2 regions of the Serratia sp. CoH_122_TC_1 genome follow, and region 1 is predicted to be linked to the other one. Evidence: predicted binding sites of a transcription regulator. Region 1 holds the regulator's gene; the other holds the start of a gene.
What was found. Region 1 encodes PhoB, which activates phosphate uptake and scavenging genes when phosphate is short. Its sites were predicted from a motif close to CTGTCATAAAACTGNCNNAT; they were not measured.
Positions count from the first base shown of each region.

Region 2: the regulator PhoB is predicted to act here: its motif matches at 1,764-1,783, upstream of pstS (phosphate ABC transporter substrate-binding protein PstS).

Region 1 is NZ_JBXWLA010000007.1:135,475-143,407, forward strand. Features, by position in the region: gene AC2FC2_RS10945 (PstS family phosphate ABC transporter substrate-binding protein) at 152-1,090, opposite strand; gene phoR (phosphate regulon sensor histidine kinase PhoR) at 1,106-2,422, opposite strand; gene phoB (phosphate response regulator transcription factor PhoB) at 2,447-3,136, opposite strand; gene sbcD (exonuclease subunit SbcD) at 3,352-4,584, shown strand; gene sbcC (exonuclease subunit SbcC) at 4,581-7,832, shown strand.
Region 2 is NZ_JBXWLA010000006.1:24,140-32,072, reverse strand. Features, by position in the region: gene pstC (phosphate ABC transporter permease PstC) at 1-555, opposite strand, end outside; gene pstS (phosphate ABC transporter substrate-binding protein PstS) at 647-1,687, opposite strand; gene glmS (glutamine--fructose-6-phosphate transaminase (isomerizing)) at 2,024-3,853, opposite strand; gene glmU (bifunctional UDP-N-acetylglucosamine diphosphorylase/glucosamine-1-phosphate N-acetyltransferase GlmU) at 4,134-5,504, opposite strand; gene AC2FC2_RS09140 (F0F1 ATP synthase subunit epsilon) at 5,802-6,221, opposite strand; gene atpD (F0F1 ATP synthase subunit beta) at 6,242-7,624, opposite strand; gene atpG (F0F1 ATP synthase subunit gamma) at 7,780-7,933, opposite strand, start outside.

The sequences.
Region 1 (7,933 bases):
TCAAAGCCGCCAAAAGAGGCTCATGACGTTTTTGCAGCTTATTCCACTGCAGCTGTCTGCCAACCTTTAACATGCGTGCAAGCCGCTGCAAAACGCGGCGCTTCGCCGCCGCCCGCGCAACGCCAAATCATGATGCGTGTTTCTGGAGCACTTATTTCAAGCCCAATGCCAATCGGGTTTTATGCAGGGTATCGGGGGGCAGCGGCAGATAACCGTCGTGATTAACCAGGTCTTGCCCGGTATCAGACAGTACGCGATCGAGGAAGGCTGCGGTCAGCGGCTCCAACGGCTGGTTGGGCGCTTTATTGATGTAGATATACAGGTAGCGCGACAGCGGGTAACTGCCATTGCGTACATTGGCATCATTGGGAGTGATATAGTTTTCACCAGACTCAGCCAACGGCAGTAGCCGCACACCACTGGCACGAAAACCGATGCTGGCGTAACCAATGCTATTGAGTGAACCGGCAACGGCCTGCACCACCGAGGCAGAACCGGGCAATTCATTGACGCGCGGCATAAAGTCGCCGCCGCACAGCGCACGCAGCTTGAAATAGCCGTAAGTACCGGAGGCAGAATTACGCCCAAAACGTTGCAAGGCTCGCTGCTGCCAATCACCGGTCAGCCCCAGTTCCCCCCAGCGCGTCAATGGTTGGCTTTCACCACAGCGCAGAGTGGCGGAAAAAATTCGGTCAAGCTGCTGCAGGTTAAGCCCACGCAGAGGGTTGTCCTGATGGACCAACACGACCAGCGCATCTACAGCGACCGGTACCGCCAACGGCGCATAACCGTAGCGGTGTTCGAACGCCGAAACCTCTGCCGCCTTCATCGGTCGGCTCATCGGCCCAAGCTGCGCCGCCCCTGCCGCCAATGCGGTGGGGGCAGTGGAGGACCCCGCGGCCTGGATCTGCAAATTAACGTTGGGATAATGCTGACTGAAATCCTGCGCCCACAGCGCCATGAGATTTGCCAGCGTATCGGAACCGACGCTCGACAAATTACCGGACAGCATGCCGTCCGGCTGCGCCAGCGCGCCACGACTCGCCAACAGCACCAGGCAAAGCAGTAGCCCTCGGGTAATTCGGATCATTGAGCCTCTCGCGCGTTAATTTTTCACCGCATTCTCTGATAAAGCTGCGGGAACAATCAACCGGTTAGGCAAGGTAAAAATGAATCGGGTACCCATGCCCTGTTCGCTGAGGATCTCCAGACGTGCGTCATGATGACTTAATGCATGCTTAACGATCGCCAACCCCAACCCACTGCCGCCAGTCTGGCGTGAACGGGCCTTATCAACGCGGTAAAAACGTTCGGTCAGACGTGGAATATGCTCTGCAGCGATGCCCGGCCCGTTATCACTGACCTGGAACTGCGCGCCGTTTGGCGTTTGTTGCCAGCTCACCTCAATATTGGTGCCCTTTGGCGTGTGATTCACAGCGTTATACACCAGGTTGGATACCGCACTGCGCAACTGGTCGTCGTTGCCAAAGACCTTAAGCTGTTCGTTCACCCGGAAAGTAATCTCATGGTTCCCGCCGCTCAATGACTGCGCTTCGCGTTGCAGCACTCGCAGCATCAACGGAATATCGACCCGCTCGTTCATTTCTACATTTGGCGCGGCTTCAATACGCGACAGTGTCAGCAGCTGCTTGACCAGACCATCCATGCGGCGAGTCTGTTCCTGCATGGTGCCCAACGCTTTGCCCCGCAGCGAACCATCCAGCTCTTCGTCGCTCATCATTTCCAGGTAGCCCTGCAATACCGTCAGCGGAGTGCGCAACTCATGACTGACGTTGGCAAAGAAGTTGCGCCGGGCGCCTTCAAGCTGACGCATTTGGGTAACGTCACGCGCAACCATCAACAGCTGCCCTTCTGAATACGGCATCACGCGAAACTCAACGTAATGCTCATTGTTCAACTGCAGCGTTAACGGTCGAGAGAACTCCTGCTGTTGCAGATAGTGGCTGAATTCCGGATAACGCAGCAGGTTCAGGATGTGTTGGCCGTTATCTTCAGGCCAACGGAAACCCAGCAGATGCTGCGCCAACCCGTTACACCAGAAGATGTTACCTTCAACGGTCGTCATCACCACCGCATCAGGCAGTGACTCTGCGCCGCTGCGGAAACGTTTGATCAATAACGCCAGCTCACGACGTCGGCGACGGTTTCGCTGTTGCATCTGGTATAAGCCGTAAAACAGCGGTTCCCAGCTCCAGCGCCCAGGTGGCGGTGTCATGCTGCGGTCAACCCACAGCCAGTGAGAAAGTTTAAGTTGGTTGTAGAAGTTCCACACCAGCGCAGCCAGCACGGAGGCAAGCAGCAACCAGGGCAGATAACCGAAAATCAGCCCCAGTAATAAGGCAGGTAGGCAGAAAAGGGCCAGCTCCAGGGCCAGCCTCTTCCAGGATAGACGTTCTAACACGGCATATTCTCCAGCGCGGCGCGATCAGTAGCGCGTTGAGAATCGGTAGCCTGTGCCCCGAACGGTTTGAACCATTTTGTCATGACCAGTGGTCTCTAACGCCTTACGGAGTCGGCGGATATGCACGTCAACGGTGCGGTCTTCCACATAAACGTTAGTGCCCCAGACGTGATTAAGCAACTGTTCGCGGCTATAAACTCGCTCAGGGTGGGTCATAAAGAAGTGCAACAGCTTGAACTCGGTCGGCCCCATATCCAGCGCTTGCTCGTTAGCCATCACGCGGTGTGAGGAAGGGTCCAGGCTCAGCCCTTGCATTTCAATCACTTCTTCCACTGCCATGGGTGAAATACGGCGCATTACCGCCTTGATACGTGCCACCAGTTCCTTCGGCGAGAAAGGTTTGGTGATGTAATCATCCGCACCGACTTCCAGACCACGAACCCGGTCTTCTTCTTCACCACGCGCTGTCAGCATCATCACCGGAATATCGCGGGTTAGCGCTTCACGCTTCATATGCTTGATAAACTGAATGCCGGATCCCCCGGGTAACATCCAGTCGAGCAACACTAAATCAGGGAACGGTTCAGACAGGCGTGTCACGGCACTGTCATAATCCTCGGCTTCCAACGGTTGGTAACCATTCTGTTCCAACACAAAGCACACCATCTCACGGATCGGCGCTTCGTCTTCCACCACCAATATGCGTCTTGCCATCGTCAATCCTGCCAATGTGTTAGCTATCTGCGGGCGCCATTATGCGTCAGTTTTATGACACTTTTATGAAAAGAACACCCTGTTATAGGCAGTAAGCATAGCGATTATTTCCAACGTCAAAGAAAAATCATTCAGTTGTCATAATGATTCCGTCACGACAGCCGCCGCGGTGCCCTTTATAATCACCGCCATTAGCTTATCGCCCCGGGAGTGTCATGCGCCTGATCCACACCTCTGACTGGCATCTTGGCCAGTACTTTTTCACCAAAAGCCGTGCCGCCGAGCACCAGGCTTTTCTGCGCTGGCTGATAGACCAAATCGAGCAACATCAGGTGGATGCACTGATCGTCGCCGGGGACCTGTTCGATACCGGTTCGCCACCCAGCTATGCCCGCGAACTGTACAACCGCTTCGTGGTAGAGCTGCAACATACCGGCTGCCAATTAGTGGTGCTGGGAGGTAACCACGATTCCGTGGCGACCTTAAATGAGTCGCGTGAATTGCTTTCTTGCCTGAATACGACGGTGATCGCCAACGCGCAGGCTGAAACCGAACAGCAAATCGTGGTCCTGAACCAACGCGACGGCCAACCGGGCGCCGTGCTGTGCGCCATCCCGTTCTTACGCCCGCGAGATCTGCTTACCAGCCGAGCCGGTGAGTCAGGCGTGCAAAAACAGCAGGCGCTGCAAGAGGCCATCGCAGAACATTACCAGACGCTTTATCACTCCGCCTGTGCACGCCGCGACGCGCTCGGCCTGGCACTGCCTATCGTTGCCACGGGCCACCTGACGACGGTTGGCGTTACCACGTCCGATTCCGTGCGCGATATCTATATCGGCACGCTGGATGCCTTCCCGGCGCAAGCTTTCCCACCGGCCGACTACATCGCCTTGGGGCATATTCACCGTGCGCAGAACGTCGCAAAATCCGAGCACATTCGCTACAGCGGTTCGCCGATCCCACTCAGTTTCGACGAATTGGGCAAAGCAAAAAGCGTGTTCATGGTGGATTTCTCCGCAGGTGCTTTGCAACAGGTCAGTACGCTGGACATTCCCAGCTTCCAACCTATGCAGCTTATTAAGGGTGATTTAGCGCAGATCGAGCACCAATTACGGCAGTTCGCCGATTATCAAGGTGAGTTGCCGGTGTGGTTGGATATCGAGGTCGCTACGCAGGATTATCTCAGCGACATTCAGCGCCGTATCCAACTGCTGGCCGATCAACTGCCCGTAGAGGTGGTGTTGCTGCGCCGCAGTAAAGAACAGCGCCGCCAGGCGATTGAACAACAGGACAAAGAAACGCTTAACGAACTGAGCGTCAATGACGTCTTCGAACGTCGTCTGGCGCAAGAACCTGATATGGCCGATGATCGCCGGCAACGCATGAGTCAAATGTTCCAGCAGGTCGTCGAAGCCGTTAGGCACCAAGATCAGGAGCCGAGCCAATGAAAATTCTCAGCCTGAGATTAAAAAATCTCAACTCCCTGCAAGGTGAGTGGAAAATCGACTTCACTGCGGAGCCTTTTGCCAGCAATGGGTTGTTTGCCATCACCGGGCCGACCGGGGCAGGTAAAACCACCCTGCTGGACGCCATCTGTCTGGCGCTGTACCACCAAACGCCGCGCCTGAATGTCACACCGAGCCAAAACGAGCTGATGACACGCCATACCGCCGAGTCGCTGGCAGAAGTCGAGTTTGAGGTCAAAGGTGTCGGTTATCGCGCATTCTGGAGCCAGCGCCGCGCCAAAAATGCGCCAGACGGTAACCTGCAGGCTCCTAAAGTCGAATTGGCACTGCGTGACGATGGCAAGATCCTGGCGGACAAAGTGCGCGACAAGCTGGATCTTACCGCCGCAATTACCGGGCTGGATTTCGGGCGCTTCACCAAATCGATGATGCTGTCCCAGGGCCAGTTCGCCGCCTTCCTTAACGCTGATGCCAATGATCGCGCCGAACTGCTGGAAGAGCTAACCGGCACCGAGATCTACGGCCAGCTTTCGGAGCGGGTTTTCGAACAGCACAAACAGGCCAAGGTCGAACTGGACGCGCTGCATCAACGCGCCAGCGGTATTGAACTGCTAAATGACGAACAACGACAACTGCTGGAAAACCAGTTAGTTGAATTGGCGACACAAGAAAATACCCTCAGCGACCAAACCCGTCAGCAGCAGCAGGCGTTGAACTGGTTGCAATTTTGGCAGCAAACGCAGCAAAAACAACAGGCATATCAACGCCAACTGGACGCGGTGGAGCTAGAGCAAACCGCAGCAGAACCGCAACTACAGCAACTGGCACGCAGCGAACCGGCAGAAAAACTGCGGCCGTTGCTTAACGAACGTAACCGCTGCCGTCACGATCACCAGACGCTACAACAGCAGATTGCCCAGTTGACGCAGCAGCAGGCGCAGCAGCTCGCCCAGATAGCACCGTTGCAACAGGCTGTGGAACAGGCCCGTATGCAACTACAGGCACATGTTGAACACCAGCAGGAACAACAGCGGTTGATCGACGATCACGTCGTCCCGCTCGATAACCGGATTGCCCAGTTAAAGAAAACGCAGACCGAACTGCAACAGATGTGCGATAGCGCCGCACAGCAGTATGCCCAGCAAAAAACGGCGCTGGAACAACTCGAGGTTCAGCGAACCCAGTTGACCGCACAGGCCGGTCAGCATCAGGAAAAGCTTAACGCCCTCACCGCCGCGCTGACGGCGCAGCAGCAACAGCAACATGCGCTGGAAGCCCAGTCGCCCCTGGCAGCACTGCGTCAGCGTCAGGCTGAGCTGGCCGAGTTACGCCCGGTGCGCCAGCAGTTATTCACCCTCTCCTCGCTGTTCAGTCAGGTCAGAGAACGTCTGGATCAACAACGTAAAGAGTTTGCCGCCCGTCAGGCGCAACTCAGCGAACATGAAAAACAGCTCGAAGAGACGCGGCAGCAATATAAACAACAAAAAGCACACCAGTCGGACGTGGAAAAAACCCTCGAACTGGAACAGCGCATTGTCAGCCTGGAAGCCGAACGCGCCCGCCTGCAAACCGGCGAACCCTGTCCACTCTGTGGCTCTTGTAATCACCCGGCCATTGAGCAGTATCAGACGGTAAAACCTTCCGAGACCGCATTGCGCCTGGCAGAGATGCGCATCAAAACTGAGGCCTTGTACACCCTGGGTACCGAACTGCGTACCCGTTGTGAAAGCCTGAGAGAACAGCAACAGCGCCAACAGCAACTCATCGCGCAAGATGAGCAGCACGTTGTTGAGCACCAGCAAAACTGGCAACGCTTGACCGCGCCGCTGGCATTTGACTTTACCCTTCAGGACAGCGATCGCCTGAGCCAGTGGCTAACCACCTGCGACAACGAAGAACGTCAGGGTCAGGCCGCTCTGTTGCAACACGAACAAGCGTCGCACGCAGTGCAGCAGGCCAAAGACCAGTTGGCTTCACTGCAAGCACAGCAGCAACAGGCACAGCAAGACAAGGCGCGACTGGACGAGCGTTTCATTCTGCTGGAGAAAAGCCTCGCAGAAGCCCTGTTGCAACAGCAGCGCCTGCAGCAACAGTGGCAGGAAGGTGAACAAGCTCTGGGCGAGCAACGCGCACAGCGGCTGGCCCTGTTTGGTGAACGGCAAATCGCGCAGGAGCGCGAACAGTTGCGCGCCAAACAAGGGCTTTGCGAACAGGCCAGTCAACAAGCCGCCGAGCACTGGCAGAAAGCACAGGAGCAACGCGATCGTCTGAGCGGCCAACTTGCTGGATTACAGCAACAGCTGTTGCAACAAAACGAACGGCTGCAACAGGCGGAACAAGACTGGCTGCAGGTGCTAGCCGCCAGTCAATTCAGTGACGAGGCCACGTTCAATGCCGCTCTGCTTGATGATGCCCAACGCCAACAGTTGCAACACCGCAAAGAGCAATTACAACAGCGACACGTTGAAGCCCGTGCACTGCTGGCACAGGCTGTCGAAAGCCTGCAACAGCACCAACAACAGCGTCCGCAAGGGTTGGATGAGACCCAGGCCGATCCCCAAATCCTGAGCCAGAGCCTGGAAACGCTGGCACAACGGTTAAAAACCTTGCAGCTGCAACAGGGGGAAGTGCGCAATCAGTTAGGCAGTGACGCCGCGCGCCGAATCAATCAACAGTCACTGTTTGAACACATCAGCCAGAGCCAGCAGCAGTACGACGATTGGAGCTATCTCAATCAGTTAATCGGCTCCAAAGAGGGCGACAAATTCCGTAAGTTTGCTCAGGGGTTAACCCTTGATCACCTGGTGTATTTGGCCAATAACCAGCTTGGCCGACTGCACGGACGCTATTTGCTGCAACGTAAAGCCAGCGACGCACTGGAACTGCTGGTGGTGGATACCTGGCAGGCAGACGCGCTGCGCGATACCCGCACCCTGTCCGGCGGTGAAAGTTTCCTGGTGAGTCTGGCGCTGGCACTGGCGCTATCCGATCTCGTCAGCCACAAAACCAGTATCGATTCGCTCTTCCTCGACGAAGGCTTTGGCACGCTGGATGCAGAAACCCTCGATACCGCGTTGGACGCCTTGGACAGCCTGAATGCCTCGGGGAAAACCATTGGCGTGATCAGTCACGTTGAGGCAATGAAAGACCGTATTCCGGTGCAAATTAAGGTGAAAAAGGTCAACGGCCTCGGCGTCAGTAGGCTGGAGCCACAGTTCCGGCTGGAATAGCCTGACTGGGCTGAGAAATGTGACCGCGGTGGCACTCCCTGGCGAAAAGCGTTGAGCCGCCGCGGACAAGGGTTATGATACTACCGATAACAGGATTGCTA
Region 2 (7,933 bases), on a different contig from region 1:
GATGTAAGGAATAATCATAATCGCCAGGATCACCCCAGCAGCCAGAATACCGATACCGAATGCCGGGCCAGAGAACAGCTCACCGACAATAGGGATACCCGACAAAACGTCGCCGACCGGGGTCTGGAAATATTTGGCAAACAGCGGGGCAAACACGAACAGGCCCCACATGCCGTACACAATACTCGGGATTGCTGCCAGCAATTCAATGGCGATACCCAGCGGGCGTCTCAACCAGTTAGGTGCCAGCTCGGTCAGGAACAACGCAATACCAAAGCTGACAGGCACGGCGATAATCAGAGCAATCAGCGAGGTGACAACGGTGCCGTAGATAGGTACCAATGCACCGAATTGCTCAGCAGGTGCATCCCACTCTTTTGTCCACAGGAAGGAGAAGCCGAATTTCTGCATGCTCGGCCAGGAGGCAAAGATCAGTGAAACAATAATGCCGCCCAGCAACAATAGGGTAATCAGCGCTGCCAGTTTTACCAGCGCGCTGAAGATAACGTCACCATTTTTACTCGGTGCTTTAATGGTCGGCTTGTACTCAGCCATAGATCACTCTCTATTTTAACCCTGGCAGGCCCAACATGGGTTAGACCCTGAAAACTGAGTGGGGCGCGCTGAAACACGCGCCCCTGCGTTGTTAGTACAGCGCTTTACCTGAACTGTCTTTTACGTTGGATTTCCATGCTGCGCGCACCTGCTCGATAACTTCGTTCGGCAGAGTAGCGTAATCCAGGTCATTAGCCTGTTTGGCGCCCGTTTTGTATGCCCAGTCAAAGAACTTCAGGACTTCAGTGCCCTGAGCTGGGTTTTTCTGCTCTTTGTGCACCAGAATGAAGGTGGTGGACGTGATTGGCCACACATTGTCGCCTTTCTGGTCAGTCAGATCCTGAGCGAAGGTTTTGCTCCAATCCACGCCTTTGGCGGCAGCGCTGAAGCTCTCTTCTGTTGGGCTAACGGCTTTGCCGTCGGCAGAAATCAGCTTGGTGTAAGCCAGGTTATTTTGCTTGGCGTAAGCGTATTCAACGTAACCGATAGAGCCTGGCAGACGTTGTACGAAGGCTGCGATGCCGTCGTTACCCTTGCCGCCCAGACCGGTTGGCCAGTTAACGGTAGAGCCTGCACCGATTTTCTCTTTCCACTGTGCGTTGGCTTTTGACAGGTAGCTGGTGAACACGAACGAAGTGCCTGAACCGTCAGCGCGGCGGACAACGGCAATGTTCTGATCCGGCAGCTTAACGCCTGGGTTCAGTTTGGTGATCGCCGGGTCGTTCCATTTCTTCACGTTACCCAGGTAGATATCGCCCAGGGTTTTGCCGTCCAGGATCAGTTCGCCGGATTTGATACCCGGAATATTCACCGCCAGTACGACGCCACCGATCACGGTAGGGAACTGGAACAGGCCATCAGCAGCCAGTTTTTCGTCCGTCAAAGGCGCATCAGAAGCACCAAAGTCAACGGTGTTGGCAACGATTTGCTTCACGCCGCCAGAAGAGCCGATGCCCTGATAGTTAACTTTGTTGCCGGTTTCTTTCTGATAAGAATCTGCCCACTTGGCATATACCGGAGCGGGGAATGTCGCACCTGCACCGGTCAGGCTAGCAGCAGCGAACGCGGACACGGCGGTCAGGGAGAAAGTCGCTGCCACAATACTGGCGACGGTGGTACGCATCAGTTTCATAATCCCTCCTAATGGGATATTTAAAAATCGACTTCGAGTCGTTTTCATCAGAGTAAGTATTGCTGCAGGAGGGAAAATAGGACAGTTTGGTGACAGTAAAATGTACGAAATATGACAGTTATATTACAACGCAAAAAGAAACACAGTAATCAAATAAAAATCATGCAGTTAAAGACAAAAACACGCAATAATTAATCAATAAAAAAACACATTACATCTCATCTATCCGCTTGAATATGACAACTTTTATCCCGGCTGTCGCATCATTGTCATATTTGATTAGGCCATGAAAAAAGCCGGCGCAGTGGCCGGCTTCCAGAGTCTAACAAAGAGGGATTACTCTACTGTGACAGACTTCGCCAGGTTACGCGGCTGGTCAACGTCGGTGCCTTTGATCAGCGCAACGTGGTAAGAGAGCAACTGCAACGGCACGGTGTAGAAGATAGGAGCCACGATCTCTTCAACATGCGGCAACGGGATGATGGTCATGCCTTCGCTGCTGACGAAACCGGCGTCCTGATCGGCAAACACGTACAGCTGGCCGCCGCGCGCGCGCACTTCTTCAATGTTGGACTTCAGCTTTTCCAGCAGTTCGTTGTTTGGCGCAACCACGATCACTGGCATATCGGCGTCGATCAACGCCAGCGGGCCGTGTTTCAATTCACCGGCAGCATAGGCTTCCGCGTGAATATAGGAGATCTCTTTCAGCTTCAGCGCCCCTTCCATCGCGATAGGGTACTGATCGCCACGGCCCAGGAACAATGCGTGATGCTTGTCGGAGAAACCTTCCGCCAGCGCCTCGATGCTCTTATCCATCGACAGCATCTGTTCGATACGTGCCGGCAACGCCTGCAGGCCATGCACAATGTCATGCTCAACGCTTTCTGCCATGCCTTTCAAACGGCCCAAACGCGCCACCAGCATCAGCAATACCGCAAGCTGGGTGGTGAAGGCTTTGGTCGAAGCAACGCCGATCTCTGTACCGGCTTTGGTCATCAGCGCCAAATCGGACTCACGCACCAGTGAAGAACCGGCCACGTTGCACACCGCCAGCGACCCCAGATACCCCAGTTCTTTCGACAGGCGCAGCGCCGCCAGCGTATCGGCGGTTTCACCGGACTGCGACAGCGTAATGATCAGGCTACCTGGACGCACGGCAGACTTGCGGTAACGGAATTCGGATGCAATTTCGACGTCGCAAGGGACGCCAGCCAGGGATTCGAACCAATAACGCGCAACCATCCCGGAGTGGTAAGACGTCCCACAGGCGATAATTTGCACGTGCTGAACCTTCGACAGCAGTTCGTCGGCACGCGGGCCCAGCTCGCTCAGGTTGATTTGGCCATGGCTGAAACGCCCTTCAAGGGTATTCTTCAACGCCAGCGGCTGTTCATAGATCTCTTTTTGCATGTAATGGCGGTAAGCGCCTTTATCACCCGCATCGTACTGCACCTGGGATTCAATCTCAGGACGCTCAACGGCGTTGCCCTGCTTATCGAAAATGCTCACGCTGCGGCGGGTCATTTCTACCACGTCACCTTCCTCAAGGAAGATAAAGCGGCGGGTAACCGGCAACAGTGCCAACTGATCGGATGCCAGGAAGTTTTCACCCACGCCACGACCGATAACCAACGGGCTTCCGGAACGTGCGGCCACCAGCACGCTTGGGTCACGGCTGTCCATCACCACGGTACCATAAGCGCCGCGCAGCTGAGGGATCACACGCTGAACGACTTCCAGCAAAGTGCCACCCTGGCGCTGCTCCCAATGCACCAGGTGAGCAATAACCTCGGTGTCGGTCTCGGAGCTGAAGTGATAACCGCGTTCGATCAGCAGTTCACGCAGCGGTTCGTGGTTTTCGATAATGCCGTTATGCACTACCGTAATGTAATCAGAAACATGCGGGTGCGCGTTAGCTTCGGTAGGTTCACCGTGCGTTGCCCAGCGGGTGTGAGCAATACCAGTGCCCCCATGCAATTCATGTTGTTCTGCGGCTTCGGCCAGTTTATTCACTTTGCCTACGCGGCGTAAGCGGTTGACGCTCCCTTCCGCGTCCACCACAACCAAACCCGCTGAGTCGTAGCCACGGTATTCAAGTCGGCGTAACCCTTCCAACAGAATTTCTGCAATATCACGTTGCGCTACTGCGCCTACAATTCCACACATTAGTTGTATTCCTAATTAAACGCCTTTCGGGGCGCTTTCGATGTCTTGACCTGATTTTGCCGGTTATTACCGTGCTTCCCCGAGCCTGTAGATGGTGGGGATTATCCTCTTCATCTTTCGCGCTGCTGCGTTGTTGGCTACGAGTGCTCATCCCAGTCACTTAGCGAACTAAGCTCCTGGGAATTCACACTCTTGCCGCCTAGCAGCAACGCAAAATCTATTGAGGACTTTTATGTTTTGTATTGGGCTCGTAAGCAGAGCCCAACGCAAAACACACTCGTTATTTCTTCTTCACCGGGCGCTGCCAGCCCTGAATATGCACCTGCTTGACGCGGCTCAGCACCAGTTCGTCATCAGCGATATCACGGGTTACTGTAGTACCGGCAGCAATCGTCGCGCCTTTACCCACAGAGACCGGTGCCACCAGTTGGGTGTCAGAACCGACAAACACACCGTCGCCGATAAGGGTTTTATGCTTGTTGGCGCCATCGTAGTTGCAGGTGATGGTTCCGGCACCGATATTTACATCATCGCCAATCTCGGCGTCGCCAAGGTAACTCAAATGACCTGCTTTTGAGCCTTTGCCCAAGCGCGCCTTTTTCATTTCTACGAAGTTACCGACATGAGCACCGACAGCCAGCTCAGCCCCAGGACGCAGGCGAGCAAAAGGACCCACGGTACATTCAGCGGCCAACACCGCGTCTTCCAACACGCTGTACGGACTGATCTCGCAATCATCGCCGATCACGCAGTTTTTCAACACGCAGCCGGCACCGATTTTCACGCGATCTCCCAGCTTAACCGACCCTTCAATAATAACGTTGGCATCAATAGAGATATCACGACCGTGCACAAGTTCCCCACGGAGGTCAAAACGCGCCGGATCCAGCAGCATTACGCCCGCCAACAACAACTTTTCAGACTGTTCTGCCTGATAAATACGTTCAAGCCGCGACAACTGCAGGCGGTTATTCACACCTTCTACTTCGCTCAGGCGCGATGGGTGCACCGCTTCAATTTTCTTACCGTCAGCATGAGCCAACGCAATAATATCGGTGATGTAGAACTCACCCTGCGCGTTGTCGTTGTTCAGCATCCCCAGCCAGCGTTTTAGATCGCCGCCATTAGCCACCAGGATACCGGTGTTGATTTCATTAATTTGGCGCTGGGTTTCGCTGGCGTCCTTATGCTCGACAATCCCCACCACTGCATCGTTCTCACGCACGATTCGGCCGTAGCCGCTTGGGTCAGCCAGTTTCACCGTCAGCAAGCCAATGCCACCTTGTGGCTTCGCGGCCATCAAGCGTTGCAAGGTATCGACAGAAATCAGCGGGACATCGCCGTACAACATCAGCACGTCTTCGTCATCGGCAAAATGTGGTGCAGCCTGTTGCATGGCATGACCCGTACCCAATTGCTCGGCCTGTAACACCCAGTTCAGTGCGCCGTCAGTCAACGTACTTTTCAGCAGATCGCCGCCGTGGCCATATACCAGATGGACATTTTTCGCGCCCAATTTCATTGCGGCATCAATGACGTGCTGCACCATGGGCTTACCGGCTAATGGATGTAACACCTTGGGAAGATCGGAATACATGCGTGTTCCCTTGCCCGCGGCGAGGATCACCACACTCATTGTGCTGTTAGACATAAGCTACCTGATAACTCCATTTTAATAGACGAAAGTAGAACCTTTTAGTGACGATATTACTACATATTTCTCTTCACGAACCCGGCCCAGACCATGGGGCACTAAGCACGCCGCCGCTAAGACGCTCACAGCCCAGAGATTGGCAGAACTGTCGGCGATCGGAGACATTTTTAGCCTCTATAACCGGTTATAACACCACTGTGCCAACCTGGCTGAAATGCTTATTTTAAAGCAAAAAAAAAGCGACCAAATAGGCCGCTTTCTTAATTTTGACTGCGTTATAAACGAGCCAAAATATTACATCGTTCTTCTGGTGAGCTCGATAACGCGCAATTTTGCGATCGCTTTCGCCAGTTCTGCAGATGCCTGAGCATAGTCGACATCGCCATGAGAGCTGTTGATATGTTCTTCAGCTTTACGCTTAGCTTCCAACGCTCTCGCTTCGTCGAGGTCCGTTCCACGGATAGCAGTGTCAGCCAGCACGGTGACCACGCTCGGTTGTACCTCAAGGATACCGCCGGACAGGTAGATGAACTCTTCTTCACCGTGTTGTTTAACAATACGTACCATGCCAGGCTTGATGGCAGTCAGCAGCGGCGCATGGCCAGGGAAAATCCCCAGTTCGCCTTCGCTACCTGTCACCTGGATCTTTTGTACCAGGCCGGAAAACATATGTTTTTCCGCGCTGACTACATCCAGATGGTAAGTCATAGCCATATCACCCTCCTCTCAAGGCGTTACAGTTTCTTGGCTTTTTCCACTGCTTCTTCAATGGCGCCAACCATGTAGAACGCTTGTTCAGGCAGGTGGTCATAGTCGCCGTCCATAATGCCTTTGAAACCACGGATGGTGTCTTTCAGCGATACGAACTTGCCCGGAGAACCGGTGAAGACTTCTGCCACGAAGAACGGCTGAGACAGGAAGCGTTGGATTTTACGCGCACGGGATACGACCAGTTTGTCATCTTCTGACAGCTCGTCCATACCCAGGATTGCGATGATATCTTTCAGTTCCTGGTAGCGTTGCAGAATGGACTGCACGCCACGCGCTACATCGTAGTGCTCCTGGCCAACTACCAGCGGATCCAACTGACGGCTGGTGGAATCCAGCGGGTCAACGGCCGGGTAGATACCCAGAGAAGCGATATTACGGCTCAGTACCACGGTTGCATCCAAGTGAGCAAAGGTGGTGGCTGGTGACGGGTCAGTCAAGTCATCCGCAGGAACGTAAACGGCCTGTACGGAGGTGATAGAACCGGTCTTGGTAGAGGTGATACGTTCTTGCAGAACGCCCATCTCTTCCGCCAGCGTTGGCTGATAACCTACCGCAGATGGCATACGGCCCAGAAGTGCGGACACTTCGGTACCGGCCAGGGTATAACGGTAAATGTTGTCAACGAACAGCAGAACGTCGCGGCCTTCATCACGGAATTTCTCCGCCATGGTCAGACCGGTCAGAGCAACGCGCAGACGGTTACCCGGTGGCTCGTTCATTTGGCCGTAAACCAGGGATACTTTGTCCAGTACGTTGGAGTCGTTCATTTCGTGGTAGAAGTCGTTACCCTCACGAGTACGCTCACCCACGCCTGCAAACACGGAATAACCGGAGTGCTCGATCGCGATGTTACGGATCAGCTCCATCATGTTTACAGTTTTACCCACACCCGCACCACCGAACAGACCGACTTTACCGCCCTTAGCGAACGGACAGATCAGGTCCATAACCTTGATACCGGTTTCCAGCAGGTCCTGGGAGTTGGACAGATCTTCGTAGCTTGGCGCCGGACGGTGAATCGCCCAACGTTCTTCTTCGCCGATGTCGCCTTTCATGTCGATTGGTTCACCCAATACGTTCATGATACGGCCCAGGGTAGCTTTACCTACCGGTACTTCAATTGGGTGTTCCAGATCGTTCACTTTCAGACCGCGGCGCAGACCATCTGAGGTCCCCATCGCGATACAGCGAACTACGCCACCGCCCAACTGCTGCTGAACTTCCAGCACCAACTTCTCGGTACCGTTTTCTACCTCAAGAGCATTGTACACTTTTGGTACGGCATCCTGAGGGAACTCGACGTCCACTACGGCGCCGATTACCTGGATAATCTTTCCAGTAGCCATCTTGAATCCTCTACGTAATTCGTTTACCCGGCCTAGTTCAAACTGCTGGTGCGTTGACTGTCTTATCTCACCCCAGTGGCTTACTTTAGTAAGCGCCTGGGGACGTGCCAGTTGTCGCCTTCCCGCAATCTGAACGATTTAGGGTAATAACCTGGTTAAACCGCGGAGGCTCCCGAAACGATCTCGGTGAGTTCCTGAGTGATGCTGGCCTGACGAGCCTTGTTGTATACCAACTGCAGCTCTTTGATCAGGCTACCGCCGTTATCGGTTGCGGCTTTCATCGCTACCATTCGTGCGGCCTGCTCGCTG